Regions from separate parts of the Gorillibacterium sp. CAU 1737 genome, predicted to be linked through region 3. Evidence: predicted binding sites of a transcription regulator. Region 3 holds the regulator's gene; each other region holds the start of a gene.
What was found. Region 3 encodes Rex, which represses fermentation and respiration genes when NADH is low (regulators of the CRP and FNR family bind a similar motif). Its sites were predicted from a motif close to TTGTGAAATATTTCACAA; they were not measured.

Region 1: a site for Rex is predicted at 2,637-2,654, ahead of AAFN83_RS03820 (DUF438 domain-containing protein). Genes of this name have one in related genera too.
Region 2: a site for Rex is predicted at 2,462-2,479, ahead of AAFN83_RS16580 (cytochrome ubiquinol oxidase subunit I). Genes of this name have one in related genera too.
Region 4: a site for Rex is predicted at 3,485-3,502, ahead of adhE (bifunctional acetaldehyde-CoA/alcohol dehydrogenase). Genes of this name have one in related genera too.

What each region holds. Positions count from the first base shown of each region.
Region 1 is NZ_JBDQQO010000001.1:822,343-826,834, forward strand. Features, by position in the region: gene glnA (type I glutamate--ammonia ligase) at 1-844, shown strand, start outside; gene AAFN83_RS03805 (YhcN/YlaJ family sporulation lipoprotein) at 991-1,557, opposite strand; gene AAFN83_RS03810 (hypothetical protein) at 1,676-2,047, opposite strand; gene AAFN83_RS03815 (cupin domain-containing protein) at 2,219-2,560, opposite strand; gene AAFN83_RS03820 (DUF438 domain-containing protein) at 2,732-3,988, shown strand; gene AAFN83_RS03825 (Crp/Fnr family transcriptional regulator) at 3,989-4,489, opposite strand.
Region 2 is NZ_JBDQQO010000008.1:47,512-52,003, forward strand. Features, by position in the region: gene cydB (cytochrome d ubiquinol oxidase subunit II) at 1-989, opposite strand, end outside; gene AAFN83_RS16580 (cytochrome ubiquinol oxidase subunit I) at 979-2,394, opposite strand; gene yicI (alpha-xylosidase) at 2,756-4,492, opposite strand, start outside.
Region 3 is NZ_JBDQQO010000011.1:13,327-17,818, forward strand. Features, by position in the region: gene AAFN83_RS18970 (hypothetical protein) at 1-201, opposite strand, end outside; gene AAFN83_RS18975 (cell wall elongation regulator TseB-like domain-containing protein) at 337-819, opposite strand; gene AAFN83_RS18980 (amidohydrolase) at 867-2,171, opposite strand; gene AAFN83_RS18985 (DUF47 domain-containing protein) at 2,381-2,998, shown strand; gene AAFN83_RS18990 (redox-sensing transcriptional repressor Rex) at 3,086-3,712, opposite strand; gene dinG (ATP-dependent DNA helicase DinG) at 3,709-4,492, opposite strand, start outside.
Region 4 is NZ_JBDQQO010000008.1:17,212-21,703, reverse strand. Features, by position in the region: gene AAFN83_RS16470 ((2Fe-2S) ferredoxin domain-containing protein) at 1-160, shown strand, start outside; gene AAFN83_RS16465 ([Fe-Fe] hydrogenase large subunit C-terminal domain-containing protein) at 153-1,916, shown strand; gene AAFN83_RS16460 (SpoIIE family protein phosphatase) at 1,936-3,108, shown strand; gene adhE (bifunctional acetaldehyde-CoA/alcohol dehydrogenase) at 3,593-4,492, shown strand, end outside.

The DNA.
Region 1 (4,492 bases), on a different contig from region 3:
CGGTGAAAACTGCCGTCGCGAAATCGTATTGACGTTGGAGGAAATGGGCTTTGAAATCGAAGCCTCTCACCACGAGGTGGCTCCCGGTCAGCACGAGATTGACTTCAAATATGCCGATGCCCTCAAGGCAGCGGATTCGATTCAAACCTTCAAGCTGGTGGTTAAGACGATCGCTCGCCAGCATGGCCTGCATGCTTCCTTCATGCCGAAGCCGCTCTTCGGCGTAAACGGCTCGGGGATGCATTGCCACCAATCGCTGTTCCGCGGCTCGGAGAACGCCTTCTATGACGAGAGCGACAAGCTTGGTCTCAGCCAAGAAGCCCGCTATTACATGGCAGGGATCCTCAAGCATGCTCGTTCGTTTGCCGCCGTCACCAACCCGACGGTCAACTCGTACAAGCGGCTCGTTCCCGGCTATGAAGCTCCGTGTTACGTAGCTTGGTCGGCAAGCAACCGCAGCCCGATGATCCGCATTCCGGCTTCCCGCGGCCTTAGCACCCGCATCGAGGTTCGCAACCCGGACCCCGCGGCCAACCCTTACCTGACGATGGCGGTTATGCTGAAGGCAGGATTGGACGGCATCAAGCACAAGAGCCCATTGCCAGCACCCGTTGACCGCAACATCTATGTTATGACGGAGGACGAGCGTATCGATCAAGGCATCCCGAGCTTGCCGGGCGACCTGAAGGAAGCGCTGAACGAGCTTCTCCGTGACGACGTGATCTGCGAAGCCCTCGGCGACCACGCCTTGTCCTACTTCTTCGAGCTCAAGGAGATCGAATGGGATATGTATCGCACCCAGGTTCACCAATGGGAACGCGACCACTACATGACGCTGTACTAGAATAGTGAATCCCTTGGCCTATGCGGGCCAAGGGATTCTTTGCTTTTTAGAGGCGGAATAGCAATCGCCCCAGCAAGCTCATTTAGCTGACGGGGCGATTGTAAAGCAATATAGATAGCTGGAACCGCCGATGTGGCAGATCCCTTTTATCGGAACGAATGGAATTCGATTCGGTCAATGTCCGTGATGAGAATACCAACATCGTCCGAATAGTAACGGACAGATTGTCCGTCCGTTGGCTCCAAGTGCATTCGAAGGCCTTGAATTCGCATGATCAGATTTTTGTCGGTCGTAACATGAACAAGCGAATGCGGATGGAGCCCCTTGACGATTCGGGTTGCCTGGTTTTTTGCTTGATTTTCTTGTGCCATGTTCGGTATATCTAACCCAATCAACACATGGTTTCCATGGATTAAGGCTGTCGCCATCTGGATCCCGTTAACGGTGGTTAATTGTTCCGCGGTTTTATCGGCAACTGCCCTTTCGGAAGAGGCTGGGGTTCTATATCCTTGTGTACGAATATAGGGGCCTTCTGTTTTTACCCCCGTTTGTTCGTGTGGCATACGGTGTGATTCGGAACGAACTTGCTCATTTTGGGGGATTGGGCCGACGGAATGATAACTTTGAGGCCTCATGTTTCTTGCTGAGCAGCCGTTTGAAAAGACTAGAATAAGGCTGATCGCGAGCAACATGATTAGGGTTTGTCGTTTCATCTTGTCCACCTCCGCCCCATACTGTGTACCCGAATTGAATGAATTATGCGTGTACAAAGAGGGGGGGAGCTGCTGCTCTCCATCTATAGGAAAAGAACGCCCCAGAGGAGGCGTTCCGTTATTCGATCAGTCCCATTTTTCGCAGGCGGTTCATGATGGCGATTTGCTTCTCCGTTGCCACATGTTGCCCTCTTAGCGTCTCTAAGTCGAAGTAGAAGTCCGAATGGTCAGATGCTCGTTGAATGAGTTTGGTTGTGATTTCAAGGTCGTGATCGTTCTCCAACACTCCCCCAAACTCCAACAAGTTTAACCGCAGCAGGTCCCTCAGCGAAGCAATGTCGTGTTCTCTCAATACCTGCAATGCCGGAGCCAGTTGCTCCCGTTCCTTGGTACTCGAAGCCACCGCACTCAAACTGGAGACTAGCAGGTGCTGACATTCGGGCGGCAAAGGGAAGAGAACATACAAAGGGATCAATAGTTTGTTGTTCATGCTGTCACCCCCGCTGTGAGCATAGCATAGGCGCTTTACAGGATTGAAGCGGTAAATGTATCCAATGCAGAAAAACGGACATTCCTGATGCCGGGCGCGGTCTTTTGGCTTGCATGTGCCAAAAGACTGTTCCAAGCAAAGGAATGTCCGTTATTTAGCGGGAAGGATGGATTACACGTTCTGAGTGTATGCCTCGCTAGGCGGCTGCAGAAGGGTGACCAGAAGGCTGGACTTCTCATTCGAGCTGCCAGCATATGCGAAGGTATCCTCACCGGAAATGTGCAAAAGATCACCCTTCTCGACGGAATGCGGCTCACCCGCAACGGTCATAACGCCGCTGCCTTCGAGGACGGTAATGTACACGATGGAGCCGGGGTGTTTATGCTCGGGAAGGGTATGGCCGGGTCCGAAGTTCAGGACAAACACGGCATGATCCGCTTCTTTAAATAACATGCGCTTGGTAAATCTCTCTTCCAGGTACTCTTGGTATTGAGCGATCACTTTCTTTTCCATGGGGATCACACTCCTTTGGGCTTGGATCGTATCACGATCGAGTCATTTTCATTTTGTCCTCTTTTTGGTGTGCAAGTTGTGATCTGAATCACAAGATGGTTCCCTTCAACTTGGTAGTGTAGGAAGTGAGATGAGAATCGTTATCAAGTGAAACTTGAAGGAGGAACGATGATGAGCGAAATTATCAACAATCGTGAGCATGCTGCTTCGATGCGCCCGGAGCGCCGGCAAATGCTCAAGGAGATCATAAAGGATTTGCATGATGGAAAACAAGTGGAGGACGTAAAACGACGCTTTGACGAAGCCGTCGGCTCTGTATCGGTTCACGAAATCTCCGAACTGGAGCAAGCGCTCATGGAAGAGGACGGGATTCCTGTCGAGGAGGTACAACGGCTATGCAGCGTACACGCGGCCTTGTTCAACGGATCGATTGAAGACATTCACCGCTCTTCCAATCCAGAGGATCAGCAAGGGCATCCGGTGCATACCTTCAAGCTGGAAAACCGGGAGATCGAGCGGCTGGTCTCGTTCACCATTTCTCTGCACAGGGATCGGTATTTGAAAGACCCGTCCGAGGAGACTCGGATGAAGCTGATCGAAGACTTCTCGCTTCTCTACGATGTGGATAAACACTACAGCCGCAAAGAAAATCTGCTGTTCCCTTACCTCGAAAGATACGGCATCTACGGACCGACGAAAGTGATGTGGGGTGTGGATGACGGGGTACGACTGGGCATCAAAGAGGTATTGGCCGCGCTCAGAACGGGTGAAACCGCTCCGGCCGAACTGAACGGGCTCATGGAAAGAGTGCTGAATGAAGTGACCCAGATGATCGTCAAGGAAGAGAATATTTTGCTGCCGATGTCCTTGGAAAAGTTGACGGAGGACGAATGGCTGAAGATCGCCCATGAAAGCGCGGAAATCGGGTTCTGCTTGACTGCGCCGGAGCGGGAATGGATCCCGGCACGAGTTCCCGAGCCGGCTGAAGCGGCAGAATCCGAAGAAGCAGAGCTGCCTCATGCAGCAGGCCGAGTGCGGATGGCGACCGGCAGTCTTTCCATCGAGCAACTGGAGGGGCTGTTGAATCACATGCCTGTGGATCTCACGTTCATCGATGAGGATGATGTGGTTCGTTACTTCTCCCACGGGAAGGATCGCATCTTCGCAAGAACGAAGGCGGTCATCGGCCGTACGGTCCAAAACTGCCATCCGCCGCAAAGCGTTCATGTCGTGAATCAGCTGCTGGCAGACTTCAAGGCTGGAGTGAAGGATGAGGAGAGCTTCTGGATTCCTTTCCGGGAACGGTTTGTCCATATTCAGTATTTCGCTGTACGCGCAGAAGATGGTCGTTACTTGGGAACACTGGAATTTACCCAGGATATCGGTCCTCTGCAAAAGCTCACGGGTCAAAAACGGATTCTGTCGTAATCAGCGACGGGGATTTCGCATAAGCCGATTGACGGTTTCGCGTCGCAGCCCGATGATCTGTCCGATCTCGCCCTGCGTGAGCAGGTCTGTGAGGGAAGCCGGTTGAATATACGCGTCAAACCATTCTTGAAGCCGATTCAGACGGGCGGCGGGGGATACCTCGGTTAATTGATCGATTCGCTGCTGCATCATTTGAAGCTTGAGCTGCAGCTGCAGGGCAATCGCTCGAAACCGTTCGGGATCTTCCTCCAAGCCCCGGTACCATTCCTTGTTCGACAGAACTTCGATCTCGCAGGTCGTGAGCGCTAGGGCCGTTCCATAATAGGGGTTTGGGCTGATTAAGGAATGATGCGGAATAATTTCGTGGGGTACAATGACGTTAACCAAAAGCTGGCTTCCATCCTCATGTACGCGGACAATCTTGAGCATGCCGCTTTTGATGTGGTAGAGAGGACCGGACTCCCCCTGGCGAAACAGAGTATCTCCCTTTTGCAGAATCATTGA
Region 2 (4,492 bases), on a different contig from region 3:
ACCCGCTTATGAAAAACAAAGTAGCTCCAGATTTGGTAGCCCAATACGAACGGCAGCAGCGTAAGGGCGACGATGCTCATGACCTTGAGCGAATACGGGTTCGAAGCGGCATTGTGAATCGTCAGGTTGAAGGCGGTGTCGATCGAGCTGACCATGACGCTCGGGAACAGCCCGAGGAACATCGCCCCGACCGACAGCAGGATGACCGTGCCGGTCATGCCGAAGGCCCAGCCGTCCCGCTTCCTCCAGAGGAAGTGGCCGGCAAGCAGATATGCGGCGGCCGCGATGACGGCCACAGCCCCGACAGCCCAGGGACGTGCTTCAAACAGACCGGTCTCAAAGTACGTCCAAGCCCCGAACGCCACCAACAGCACCGCGAGGGGAACGTACAGCTTCTTGGCGAGGTTGCGAGCACGCTCTTGCAGCGGCCCCAGCGTGCGAAGCGTAGTGAACAGCAGGCCATGCACAAGGCACAGCACCGTCAGCGTTACGCCTCCGAGAAGCGTATAGCCGTTGACGATATCTCCGAACAGGCTGGCGCGCATCTCCATGTCCTGCCCGATGGGAAGTCCCTTCATGATCCCGGAAAAGGCAACACCGAGAAGGAGCGGCGGCAGCAGGCTGCCGAGGAAGATGCAGACGTCCCAAGCTTTGCGCCACTTGTTACTGTCCAGCTTCCCGCGGAATTCAAAGCCCACAGCGCGGACAATGAGGGCAAGCAGGACAAACACCAGCGCGGTATAGAAGCCGCTGAACATCGTGGCATACCAGTGCGGGAAAGCCGCGAACATGGCACCGCCGGCGGTGATCAGCCATACTTCATTGGCATCCCAGAACGGCCCGATCGAGTTGATCAGGACACGGCGCTCTTTGTCGTTCTTCGCGATGAACTGCGTCGACATCCCAACGCCAAAATCAAAGCCCTCCAGGAAGAAGAAGCCGGCGAACAGCACGGCGACAAGGATGAACCAGAGCTCATTAAGAGTCACGGCGCTTGCCCCCTTTCTTAAAGGAATCGCTGAACGGATCCTTGGCGATTGCAGCCTCCGGCTTTTCACCGTAAGGTCCTTTCTTGATGACCTTCACGAACAGATAAGCCATAACGCAGCCAAGAATGGCATAGATGCCGGTAAACGTGATAACTGAGAACAGAACCTGACCCGCGCTGACGCTAGGCGAAACGCTGTCCTCCGTCCGCATCAGGCCGAAGACGGTCCATGGCTGACGCCCGATCTCCGTCATAATCCAGCCGGATGTGTTTGCGATAAACGGAAGCGAAATTCCGAAGAGCGCGGATCTCGTAAAGAACTTGCCCAGCTTGTCGAGCTTCTTCTTGCGGTGCAGGTAGAGCCCGTAAGCGAAGAGAAGGAAGCTCAGCATTCCCGCTGCGATCATGATCCGGAAGCTCCAGAAGGTCGTGCGAACCGGGGGAATGTAATTGCCTTCTCCATAGGTTTGCGTATATTCGGCTTGCAATTCCTGAATGCCCTTAATTTCCCCCGAAAACTTGCTGTAGGAGAGGAAGCTGAGCAGTCCAGGTATGTTGAGTTCAAAGCTGTTTTCCTGCTTATCCGGGTCAATGAACGCAATGAGGTTCCAGCCCGCAGGATCGCCGCTCTTCCCCCAGAGCGCTTCGGAAGCAGCCATCTTCATAGGCTGCGTCTTCACCAGATATTGAGCTTGGGAGTGACCCGATAGCGCCACGCCGAAGAACCCGATTAACCCGATGATGGTTGCGATAAGAAAAGTCGATTTGAACAGATCCGCATTTTGCTTGCGGAATATTTTCCAAGCGCTGACGCCGAAGACAAATGCCGCACCGGTCATCAGAGCCCCGAAGATCGTATGGGGGAATTCCACCCACAACTGCCCGTTCGTAATGAGGGCGAGAAAATCGTTCATCTCCGCGCGCCCGTTGTTGACTTCAAAGCCGACCGGGTGCTGCATGAAGGAGTTCGCGATCAGAATCCAGAAGGCGGAGATAGCCGTCCCGATGAAAACGAGCCAAATGCACAGCAGATGGACCTTCTTGCTCAAGCGATCCCAACCGAAAATCCAGATCCCGAGGAACGTCGATTCAAGGAAAAACGCGAGCAGCGCTTCAATGGCCAGCGGAGCTCCAAAGACGTCTCCGACGAATCGGGAATAGGCTGACCAGTTCATCCCGAATTGGAATTCTTGAAGAATCCCGGTTACGATGCCGACGGCAAAGTTGATGAGGAACAGCTTGCCCCAAAATTTGGCGAGGCTTTTGTACTCTTCCTTTCCTGTCCGAACATACATCGTTTCCAAGATGGCGACGAATAGCGCCATGCTGATGGAGAGCGGTACGAACAGAAAGTGGAAAATCGTAGTTGTCGCAAATTGTAACCGCGACAGGAAAACAACGTCCATCCTTTGCCCCTTCTTTCCTAGAGTTATCCCCATGCAGGCTTACTGTATCCCATGGGAAAAGTCATATATATGATTTATATCACATACGCCTGAAGGCCAGTTGTGCAAATTAGAACAATTATTTGTCTAAAATAAAAACATATTGTGAATAGGACCGCAATGTTTACAGATTTCTCAAGATTATGGGGGTATCTGGAATTGAAGAATTGTGAGAAAAATCCGCCATTTGCTTGAGGAACTGCCCCGTCCGCCTTCGGAGCCGCTATCCATTCCAATAGCCGATCTCCTTCAAAAGAAAACCCCTGCCAAATCACCGTAAGGTGAACCGGCAGGGGTCCTATGCATGTGAAGAAATAGCTGCTTACGCCAGCTCGATGACGAGCGTCGTTTGTTCGGCGCCTGCGGCTACGCGGATGGCGTCGCCTGCCAGCTCGCCGCCCTTGACGGAGGCAATCGCGCCGGTTCCCTTGACGGAGACGGTGAAGGCTTTGCCTTTGCCGCTGACGGACAGGGTGATCGTCTTGCCGCTGCGCTCTGCGCGAGCCGTAAGCTCGACCCGGCCGGACAGATCGCGAACCGAAGCTTCCGCTGTGCGGCCGTCTTCCAGGGCATAGATGCCAAGGTTCACGCCGTCCGCAAAGTCATAGTCCGGACGGCTATCCGTTGCGCCCGTCGCCAGAATCGAGTTCGAGCGAACGAAGAGCGGAAGGCTGAAGAAGTCGTACTGCTCCTTGAACCATTTGCCGCCTTGAACGGTCTCTCCTGTCAGGAGATGCGTCCAGGTGCCTTCCGGCAGGTAATAGGTTACGCGACCATTCTCGTCAAAGATCGGAGCAACGAGAACATTCGAGCCGAGCATGTATTGACGGTCGAGTTGATCGGTCGTCGGGTCTTCCGGGAATTCGAGCAGCATGGCGCGCATGGAAGGCAAGCCTTGCTCGTGAGCGACCGCTGCCGTATCAAACAGGTACGGCATGAGGCTGCATTTCAGCTTGGTGAAGAAGCGCGTGACATCGACCGCTTCCTGATCGTACGTCCACGGTACCCGGTACGATTCGCTGCCGTGCAGACGGCTGTGGCTGGACAGGAGACCGAAGGCGAGCCACCGCTTGAAGACGTGAGCCGGTGCCTTGTTCTCGAAGCCGCCGATGTCATGGCTCCAGAAGCCGAAGCCGGACAGGCCGAGCGAGAGACCGCCGCGAAGGCTTTCGGCCATCGATTCATAGTTGGCGTAGCAGTCGCCGCCCCAGTGGATCGGGAATTGCTGGCCGCCGGCCGTTGCGGAACGGGCGAACAGAGCGGCTTCGTTCTTGCCGAGCTTTTCCTCCAGAACCTCGAAGACCACCTTGTTGTACAGTTGGGTGTAGTAGTTGTGCATCTTGTTGGGATCGGAGCCGTCGAAGTAGACCACATCCGTCGGGATCCGCTCGCCGAAGTCCGTCTTGAAGGAGTCGACGCCCATGTCGACCAGGCCGCGCAGGTAAGAAGCATACCATTCGCAGGCATCCGGGTTCGTGAAGTCCACGAGCGCCATGCCCGATTGCCACATATCCCACTGCCAAACGTCGCCGTTTGCCTTTTTCACCAGGTAACCCAGGTCCATGCCTTCCTTGAAGAGGCGGGAACGTTGGGCGATGTAAGGGTTGATCCAGACGCAGACCTTAAGGCCCTTCTCATGGATGCGGGCAAGCATGCCTACCGGGTCCGGGAATACGTCCTTGTCCCATTCGAAGTCGGTCCAATGGTAGCCCTTCATCCAGAAGCAGTCGAAGTGGAAGACATGCAGCGGAAGATCGCGCTCTGCCATTCCATCAATAAAGGACATAACCGTTGCTTCATCATAGTTAGTCGTAAAGGAGGTGGTGAGCCAAAGCCCGAAGGTCCAAGCGGGCGGAAGCGCCGGCTTGCCGGTCAGGTCGGTGTACTTGACGAGAACATCCTTTACTTGCGGGCCGTCGATGAGGAAGTATTCCAGCGATTCGCCTTCCACGCTGAATTGAACCTTCTTCACCTTCTCAGAGGCGATCTCCAAGGAAACCTTCTCCGGTTGGTTGATGAACACGCCGTAGCCCTTGTTGGTCACGTAGAACGGGATGTT
Region 3 (4,492 bases):
TGCCCCGTTGGTCAACTGCAGGGAGACAACAACCTGTTGATTGGTAATGGCGACTTGTGCCTGCTCCACTCCGGCATTCTGCTGGATAATCTCCTTCAAGGGATTCTCCATCGCATAGCTGCGATACATAAACCATCCGCCGAAGAGAAGGGTGCCGGAAGTTAGCAATGCGATCAGAATTGGCAACACTTTGAGCTTCATTCACGTCCGCCTCTCTTGTATATATTATGATGATAGATAATAGTATATCACATGTATATACTGATTGCTGGCTTTTTCACGTAGAAAACAGAAAAAATCCCCGGAAACCTCTCCAGGGATTCTCTGAACAACTAGTTATTGCAGGGACAAGAGCCAGCGATCCAGCAGCTTGCCGTCGGTAAATCGATAAAAGCTGTAATAAAGCCGCTTCTTCCCATCTTCTCCTTTTACCCGATAGAAAGACTGCCAGGCATACTCGTCATTGTAGACGCCTGGGACAATCCGCATGAGCTCAGCTCCGGGATTCTGCTCCAGGGTTTGAGTGCGGACGCTCTCCTTGGTAATCCCGTTGTCCGCATACTCGGTATGGGTTTGGTCACCCGAAACCCAGACGAAGATGTTCCGCCCCTCTGAATCGGTTCCTTGGACGACCATCATCGGCACATCCCCGACAAAGGGATCCACCTGCGTCACGCTCTGGAGTGAGGTTTGGCTCTTGGCTGTTGCAATGGCGACCTTTTCTTCATCCCAGATATCGGATTGGATCGAAAGATAAAATCGATAAGCGAGAACCAACAGAAGCAGGACAGCCGCGATCACGATCAAGGAGATTTTCAATCCGGTCCGCCTTCCCGAACGACTCCTTCTCGATATCCGAAGCTCCATCAGCCCTGCATCAGCTTCGCATAGCGAAGACGGAACTCGGCTTTGATCTTCTCTTCATCCAGGGTCAAGCATTCTCCGCCGCAAACGAGCTGCACCCCGTCCACCCACACGTCCGTCACATCTTTGGCGGATGCGGAATAGACGACGTGCGAAAGGTAGTTCGAGGCCGGTTCAAAGTGAGGCTGGTCGATGTCCAGGGCGATGAAGTCCGCCTTCCGGCCTGCTTCCAAGACGCCCGTGTCTTTCAGCCAGATGGACTCCGCTCCCATGGAGGTTGCCATGTGGAACGCCGTCACGGCAGGCACAGCCGTCGGGTCTCCGCTTGTTCCTTTGTGAAGGAGCGCAGCAAGCCGCATTTCCTCGAACAGGTCAAGGTTGTTGTTGCTGGCCGGACCGTCCGTGCCAAGCGATACCTTGACGCCGGCTCGAAGCAGCTCCGGCACGGGGGCGATGCCGCTTGCCAGCTTCAGGTTGCTTCCCGGATTGTGCGAGACGCGCACATCATGGCGAGCGAGAATCTCAATTTCCCGCTCATTCAGGTGAACGCCGTGCGCCACCAGGCTGGGGCGGTCAAACACGCCGAGCTTCTCCAGGTGTTCCACCGGCCGGAGCCCGTATTCCTGTTCATTTTGGGCAACCTCGCGGGCCGTCTCCGACATGTGCGTATGAATCGGAAGGCCGAGCTCATGCGAGGCTTCGACAAAGCGCAGAATGTAATCCGGCGGGCAGGTATACGGAGCATGCGGCGAGATCATGGTGGTGATCCGGCCGTTTGCCGCTCCGTTCCATTCCCTGGCGAAGCGAATGGCCTCCTGCAGCTTGGCGTCCTGAACATCCGGCGGGCATAGCCCGATGACGCCGCGAGCCAGGCAGCCGCGCATTCCCGACTGCTCCACCGCTCTTGCGACCTCATCCATATGGTCGTACATATCGACGAACGCGGTCGTGCCGAACTTGAGCATCTCCACGATCGACAAAAGCGAGCCGACGCGAATATCCTCTGCTGTAAAACGAGCTTCGTTCGGCCACATTTTCTCCTCCAGCCAAACCTGCAAGGCCAGATCATCGCCTACTCCTCGCAGGAGAGACATGGCAGCGTGCCCATGAGTATTGACTAGGCCCGGCATATACAGACGATGCTTACCATCCACCGTCTCATCAAAGCCCTTCGCCAGCTCCTCGGCGGGCACTGATTCTCCCAAATAAGCAATGCGATCGCCTTCGACGATCATGGAGCCATGAAGAACAGGAGCTTGTTCGCTCCCCGTTAGAAAAAGTCCATTTTTCACGAGTATCCGTTTCATTCCACCGAATCCTTTCCATGAGGCTTCCTTCCCAATGTACAACGCGAACCCGTCAAAAGCAAGGCAAGCCGAGGGATTGTCCATGCAATTGTAAACGGGATGCATTGCGCAGGGCCGAACGTTTATGTTACCTTTACAATTAGGAATCTCAAGCTCGTCCATCCTGGCACAAGGGTTCCATTTTCTAGTCAAAAAAGGAGCAAAGGCACATGTTTCAAAAGAAAAGCGATACGGACTTTTTCGGGTTGCTTCAGGAAGCCGCTGAAAACACCCTGGTAGCGGCCAAGCTGTTCCGCGAAGCGATGAGCGGGGCCAAGCCTCCCGTAACCTACATCGATCAGCTCAAGGACCTGGAACACAAAGGCGATAACATCTCGCATATCATCTACCGCGGCTTGAACAAGGTGTTCATCACTCCGCTCGACCGTGAAGATATCATGGACCTGGCCAACAAGATGGACGATGTCATCGACTACATTGAAGAAACATCGGCTCGTTTTGATTACTTGAACATCGAGAAATCTGACGAGTATATGTTGAAATTCTCCGAAGTAATCGTCAGCGCCTGCGAGCACATCGTTGAAGCGCTGAAGCTTCTGTCTAAGAAGAAGTACAATCAGATCAGCGAGCACACGGTCATCATCAACAGCCTGGAAAATGAAGGCGACCGCCTGCTTCGCGAAGGCATCCGCCACATCTTCATCTCGCCAACCGATCCGTACAGCGACTTCAAGATCAAGGAAGTGTACGAGCGGCTCGAAGAAGCAACCGACGCTTGCGAGCGTGTGGCTAACATTCTTGACAGCATCATTCTTCGTTACGCTTAATCGCTTAACCCATCTTTTGCAAAAGAAAGGCTACCTCCCGGAAACAACTCCGGACGAGATAGCCTTTTTTGCATGCTGTGGGTGGGTCTATTCCAGATAGAAGGCCAAGCTCTGCAGCTCGGTGGTGAAGTCTGCGTAATGAACGCGAACGCCTTCCTTCACCTTGATGATGGCAGGTGCAAACGACAGGATCGCTTCCACCCCGGCTTGAACAAGGTCATCCGCCACCTTTTGGGCTTCCGATCCCGGAACGGTGATGATCCCGACGCGAACGTGAAGCTGCTTGACCGAATCGCTCATTTCCTCCATTGGCTGCACGGCCAGGTTATTGATGTGCGTGCCAACGGTGGAAGGATGAGAGTCAAACAATGCGACGATGCGCATGTTGTCGTTCAGGTAGACGTTGTAATTGCTGAGGGCCTTCCCGAGGTTCCCGGCACCCACAAGGGCGACCGCGATGTCGCGATCCAGCTTGAGGATCTGACGGATCTTCTCGATCAGGTACTCGACGTCGTAGCCGATGCCCTTCTTGCCGAAATCTCCAAAGTAGGCGAGGTCCTTGCGAATCTGAGCCGGGTTGAGGTCGAGACGTCGGCCGAGATCCTGGGAGGATACGGTCTGAACGCCATTGGTGAGCAGCTCGGTCAAGTAACGCAAGTACACGGGAAGCCGGCGAACCACCGCTTCCGATATTTTCTCTGTCGTCGTCTTCATGCTTCTTCTTCCCCTTCCATCCATTCGTGTATGCGCGGAACCAGCTGATGGACATTCATGTGCTCGATCTTCGGACCCGGCAGTGAATACAGAAAATGCTTCCCATAATACGTTTCCAGAATGCGAGTATCGTATACCAACACAACGCCTTTGTCCTTCGTCGTCCGCACGAGCCTCCCGAAGCCCTGCTTAAAGCGGATGACCGCTTGCGGGACAGACAGCTTCATAAAGGGATTCCCGCCCGCTTCCTTGATCCGCTCGCTCTTCGCCTCCACCACCGGATGATTCGGCGGCTGGAAGGGCAGGCGAACGATGGCGAGGCAGCTCAGGGCGTCTCCTGGGATGTCGACACCCTCCCAGAAGCTGCTCGTGCCCAGCAGAATGCTCGTGCCCGAGCCTTGGAAGAGGCGAACTAACTTGCTTCGGCTCGTGCTGTCGATGCCCTGCCCGAGCACTTGAATCCCCTCCGGGGTCAACCGTTCCTTCAACACACTGTGCACCTGGCGCAGCATGCGATAAGAGGTGAACAGCACGAGCATGCGCCCTTCCATCGCCTTGGCTACATCCGCGAGTGAATCCGTCAGCGCTGCGGTAAACTCTTCTTCGCCGCGAATGCCCTTCATCACCGGAAAGTTTCGCGGGATGATCATGAGCGCCTGCTTGCGGTACTGGAAGGGAGAAGGCAGCATGACCGTACGCAGCCGGTTCTCCTCAGCCGACTTGCGAAGGCCGAGCTGATCGGTGATATAGTCGAAGGTTTTGCCTACTGACAAGGTAGCG
Region 4 (4,492 bases), on a different contig from region 3:
ACTGGAGGATGAGATTACGCTGCAGGCGAATTTCTGCGCCGGACGCTGCCAGCATGCGGTAGCGGTGAAGCTGGGCGAGGATTCGTGCGTGGAGCTGGATATGACGGATGTGGACGGTTTTTTTAACGATCATGTGCTGGGGGCGCTTCGCCATGAGTAGCCCGGCCAGTCTCATTCGATCCTCCAAAGCCAATTGCAAAAACTGCTACCGCTGCATCCGCAATTGCCCCGTCAAGGCGATCCGATTCAAAGGGAGTCAAGCGGATGTGATGGAGACCTGTATCGCCTGCGGGCTCTGCATCCGGGAATGTCCCCAGAAGGCGATGCATGTGCCGAGCGACATGGAACGGGTTCGCGAGATGCTCGCGGCAGGAGATGTTGTGAAGGTGAGCCTGGCGCCCTCCCACGTCGCATACGAACAGAAGCCGGGGTCAATGAAACAGAAGCTGGAAGAGATCGGCTTCGCCGAAATCCGGGAGACGGCGGAGGCGGCTGAACTCGTATCCGTTTATTATGCCGCCCGCTATCAGGAAACGGGGCGGCTCCTGACGACCGCCTGTCCCGTTATCGTCGAGCTGATCGAGCGCCACTATCCGCAGCTCCTTCCTTGTCTGGCGGAGACCGATTCTCCCATGATCGCCCACGCCAAGCTGATCAAGGCGGTGAACCCGAGTGCCAAGGTCGTCTTTATCGGGCCCTGCTATGCCAAAATGAAGGAGGCCCGCATGAATCCTGGCTGGATCGATGCGGTGCTCACCTTCGATGAGGTCGCGGTCCTTGCGGGCTCGTGCCGAGAATCAAGTGGGGCTGTCGAAGCAGCGGCTGCCAGGGGAAATATGGCAATCGACGATGGCTTTCCCGATGAAGCGGCTGCGAGTGCAGCGAATCACGGCCAGCCGCGTGGAATGAAGCCGGAAGCTCAAGCCTCCACACAGGTCGCCCGTTTGTACCCGATGGACAACGGGGTGATCGAGACGACCTTCTTCGGCAGGGAGCTGCCGGAGCTCCATCGCGCCTTTTCAGGCCTGGCGGTGTGCCGCTCCGTCTTGTCCGAGCTTGATGCCGAGCACGGCTCGTTCTTCCTGGAGCTGAACGCCTGCAGCGGCGGCTGCATCAACGGACCGGTGTCCGGCGACGGCTGCGGCCTGCTGGAGAAGCAGCGGCGGATCCGCGAGCATCGCCGTAAACCGGCTTCTCGCCGTGCCTTGCCCCCGCTTCCTGAAGGGGCGCTCGCGCGCCGCTTCTACGACCGTACGCTGCAGAAGGCAGGGCATACGGAGGAAGCGCTGCGCGGCGTATTGGAGCAATTCGGCAAGCACACGCCGAGCGACGAGCTGAATTGCGGCGCTTGCGGCTATTCCTCCTGCCGGGAGAAGGCGGAGGCGGTGCTGGACGGCAAGGCGGAGCTCTACATGTGCATGCCGTACATGCAGGCGAAGGCGGAGTCGCTGTCGAGCGTGGTGATGGACAAGACGCCGAACGGCATCCTCGCGGTTAGCGAGGAGTTGATCATTCAGGAGGCGAACGAGGCGGCCTGTCGATTCTTTGATACGAGCGCGCAGGAGCTGGTGGATGTTCCGGTCGAGCTGTTTGTCGATCCCGCCGAAGTGCCGTTCACGCTGAACGAGAAGACGATGAACAAGGTATATTTTGCCGATCGGAGGAAGACGGCCATGGTCACGGTCACGTACCTCCCGGACTTCCGTTTCTACCTGCTTGTGCTGACGGATCTCACCGAGCGCGAGCTGGAGCAGGAGAAGCTGCAGCGGCTCCGGGAGGAGACCGTGGAGATGGCCCAAAAGGTCATCGACAACCAGATGCGGGTCTCCCAGGAGATCGCAAGTCTGCTCGGCGAGACGACGGCCGTCACCAAGGTCACGCTCACGAAGATGAAGCAGCTCATATCACGAGGATAGCGCAGAAGCGGGGGAGCCCATGGAGAACAGAAGGCTGTATGTCGAGGTCGGCCATTCCAGTCTGATCAAAAAAGGCGAGGAGCTGTGCGGGGACAAGGTCAACGTGGTGACCGGCGAGGATTCGACCATCGTCATTCTAGCGGATGGGTTGGGCAGCGGGGTGAAGGCAAACATTCTGGCCACGCTCACTTCGAAGATCGCGGGGGAGATGCTGAAGCACGGAGCGATGATCGAGGAAGTTGTGCAGACGATTGCTGAGACGCTTCCGGCCTGCAAGGTGAGAGGGGTGGCCTATTCCACCTTCACGATCCTGCAAGCCTTCCATGATGGAACGGTTTATCTGGTGGAGTACGACAACCCGCCGACGTTTCATTTTCGCAACGGCAAACTGTTTCCAGTGGAGCATACGGAGCGCATTATCAACGGGCGCAGGATCAAGGAAGCCCGCTTTCTCGCCGATACACGAGACGTGTTTCTCTTCGTCAGTGACGGAGTAATTCATGCCGGGGTAGGGGGTATCCTGAACCTGGGCTGGCAGTGGGACAACGTGGCCGAATCGCTCGGCAAGCTGATGAAGAGCAACCCCAGCGCGGAGGAAGCGGCCCATTCCCTCACCGAAACCTGCGAGCATCTGTACTGCATGGAGCCAGGGGACGATACGACCGCTGTCTGCGTCAAGTTCCGCCACCCTTCGCCGGTTTCGCTGTTGATCGGTCCTCCCGATGATTCCGAGCTCGATGATCGCGTGGTGCAGCGCTGGTTTGAATCTCCGGGAAAGAAGATCATCTGCGGCGGGACCTCTGCTAACATCGTCTCCCGCGTACTGGATCGCCCGCTTCAGGTGGAGCTCCCGGTACGGCTCGACCCCGACATCCCGCCAACCGCTCGCATGGAAGGGATCGATCTCGTCACGGAAGGAGTGCTGACGCTCCGTATGGCGCTGTTCAAGCTGAAGGAATATGCGGCAGAGGGGAGCATCCCCCGCGAAATCACGGGCAGTGATGGGGTATCCCGTCTCCTGCGACTCTTGAAGGAGGCGACGGAGATTCATTTTCATGTTGGAACGGCGATTAATCCGGCTCACCAGAACCCTAACTTTCCTGCTGATTTAAACATCAAGCTGCGCATCATCGACGAAATTGTGGTTGCCTTACGGAAGCTGGGGTATCCGACAGACCGGGTGCTTTATTAAAGGCTCAGGTGCGATAAACATCACAAGCGCAGCCTTGTCCAAATGGCAGGATGTGAATTCTGAACATCGAATCGCTTTCATCGGTGGAACTGGATGAGAACGGCAATCCTAGAGCCGCCTGGGTTTCTCTGGTTTGGGGAAAATCCTTGTGCGGCAAGGGCTACATTTTGTGTAATCGATTTCATGAGATTTTTTTCACTTAATTTTGCAAAACCTCTTGAAAAGCGGAAGAAGATGGGGTATAGTTAACTCATCGGAAGTCATTAAAGCATCGCGAGCAAGCGGGACGCAAAAAGTCCTACCGGGACTATAAATGCTCAGCGCTCGAGGATGAGAAGAACTCCGAAAGGCAACACCCCCTTTTATTTCGTTAGTTATGTGAATTTATTCACGTTACTTTTGTCACAAGTTTTGTCGCTCCTATGTTCGCTAGGCCCTGAATACCCTAGAGAAAAGCGAAAATTATGTAACGGAGGGATTTTCCATGGCAGTGGAAGAGAAGAAGCTTAAGAACGAAACGACGGTACAGGACGAAATCAACCGCCTGGTCGAAAACGCCAAGAAAGCACAAGAAGCCTTCATGGCAATGACCCAAGAACAAATCGACAAGATTGTTCAAGAAATGGCCCTCGCCGGACTCGACCAACACATGTACCTCGCCAAGCTGGCTGTTGAAGAAACCGGCCGCGGCGTTTATGAAGACAAGATCACAAAGAACATCTTCTCCACCGAATATGTTTACCACAGCATCAAGTACGATAAGACGGTAGGGGTTATCGAAGAAAACCCGTACGAAAACTACCAAAAGATCGCCGAACCGGTTGGCGTCGTGATGGGGATCACGCCGGTCACCAACCCGACCTCGACGACGATGTTCAAATCGCTCATCTCGATCAAGACCCGCAATCCGATCATCTTCGGTTTCCATCCGTCGGCTCAGCACTGCAGCTCGGAAGCCGCTCGCATTCTGCATGAAGCAGCTGTTAAGCATGGCGCACCGGAAAACTGTATCCAATGGATCGAAAAGCCGTCCATGGAAGCTACGAACGCTCTGATGAACCACCCGGGTGTAGCTCTCATCCTTGCAACCGGCGGCGCCGGCATGGTAAAAGCGGCTTACAGCTGCGGCAAACCGGCTCTCGGCGTAGGTCCTGGTAACGTTCCTTGCTTCATCGACAAGACCGCTTACCTTGAGCAAGCTGTCAATGACCTCATCCTTTCCAAGACGTTCGATAACGGCATGATCTGTGCATCGGAGCAATCGGTCATCATCGAAGAACCGGTATACGAACAAGTCAAGAAGCTCATGATCGCTCAAGGCTGCTACTTCCTGAACAAGGACGAAACGGCGAAGCTGACCGCTATGGCGCTCAAGCCGGAAACC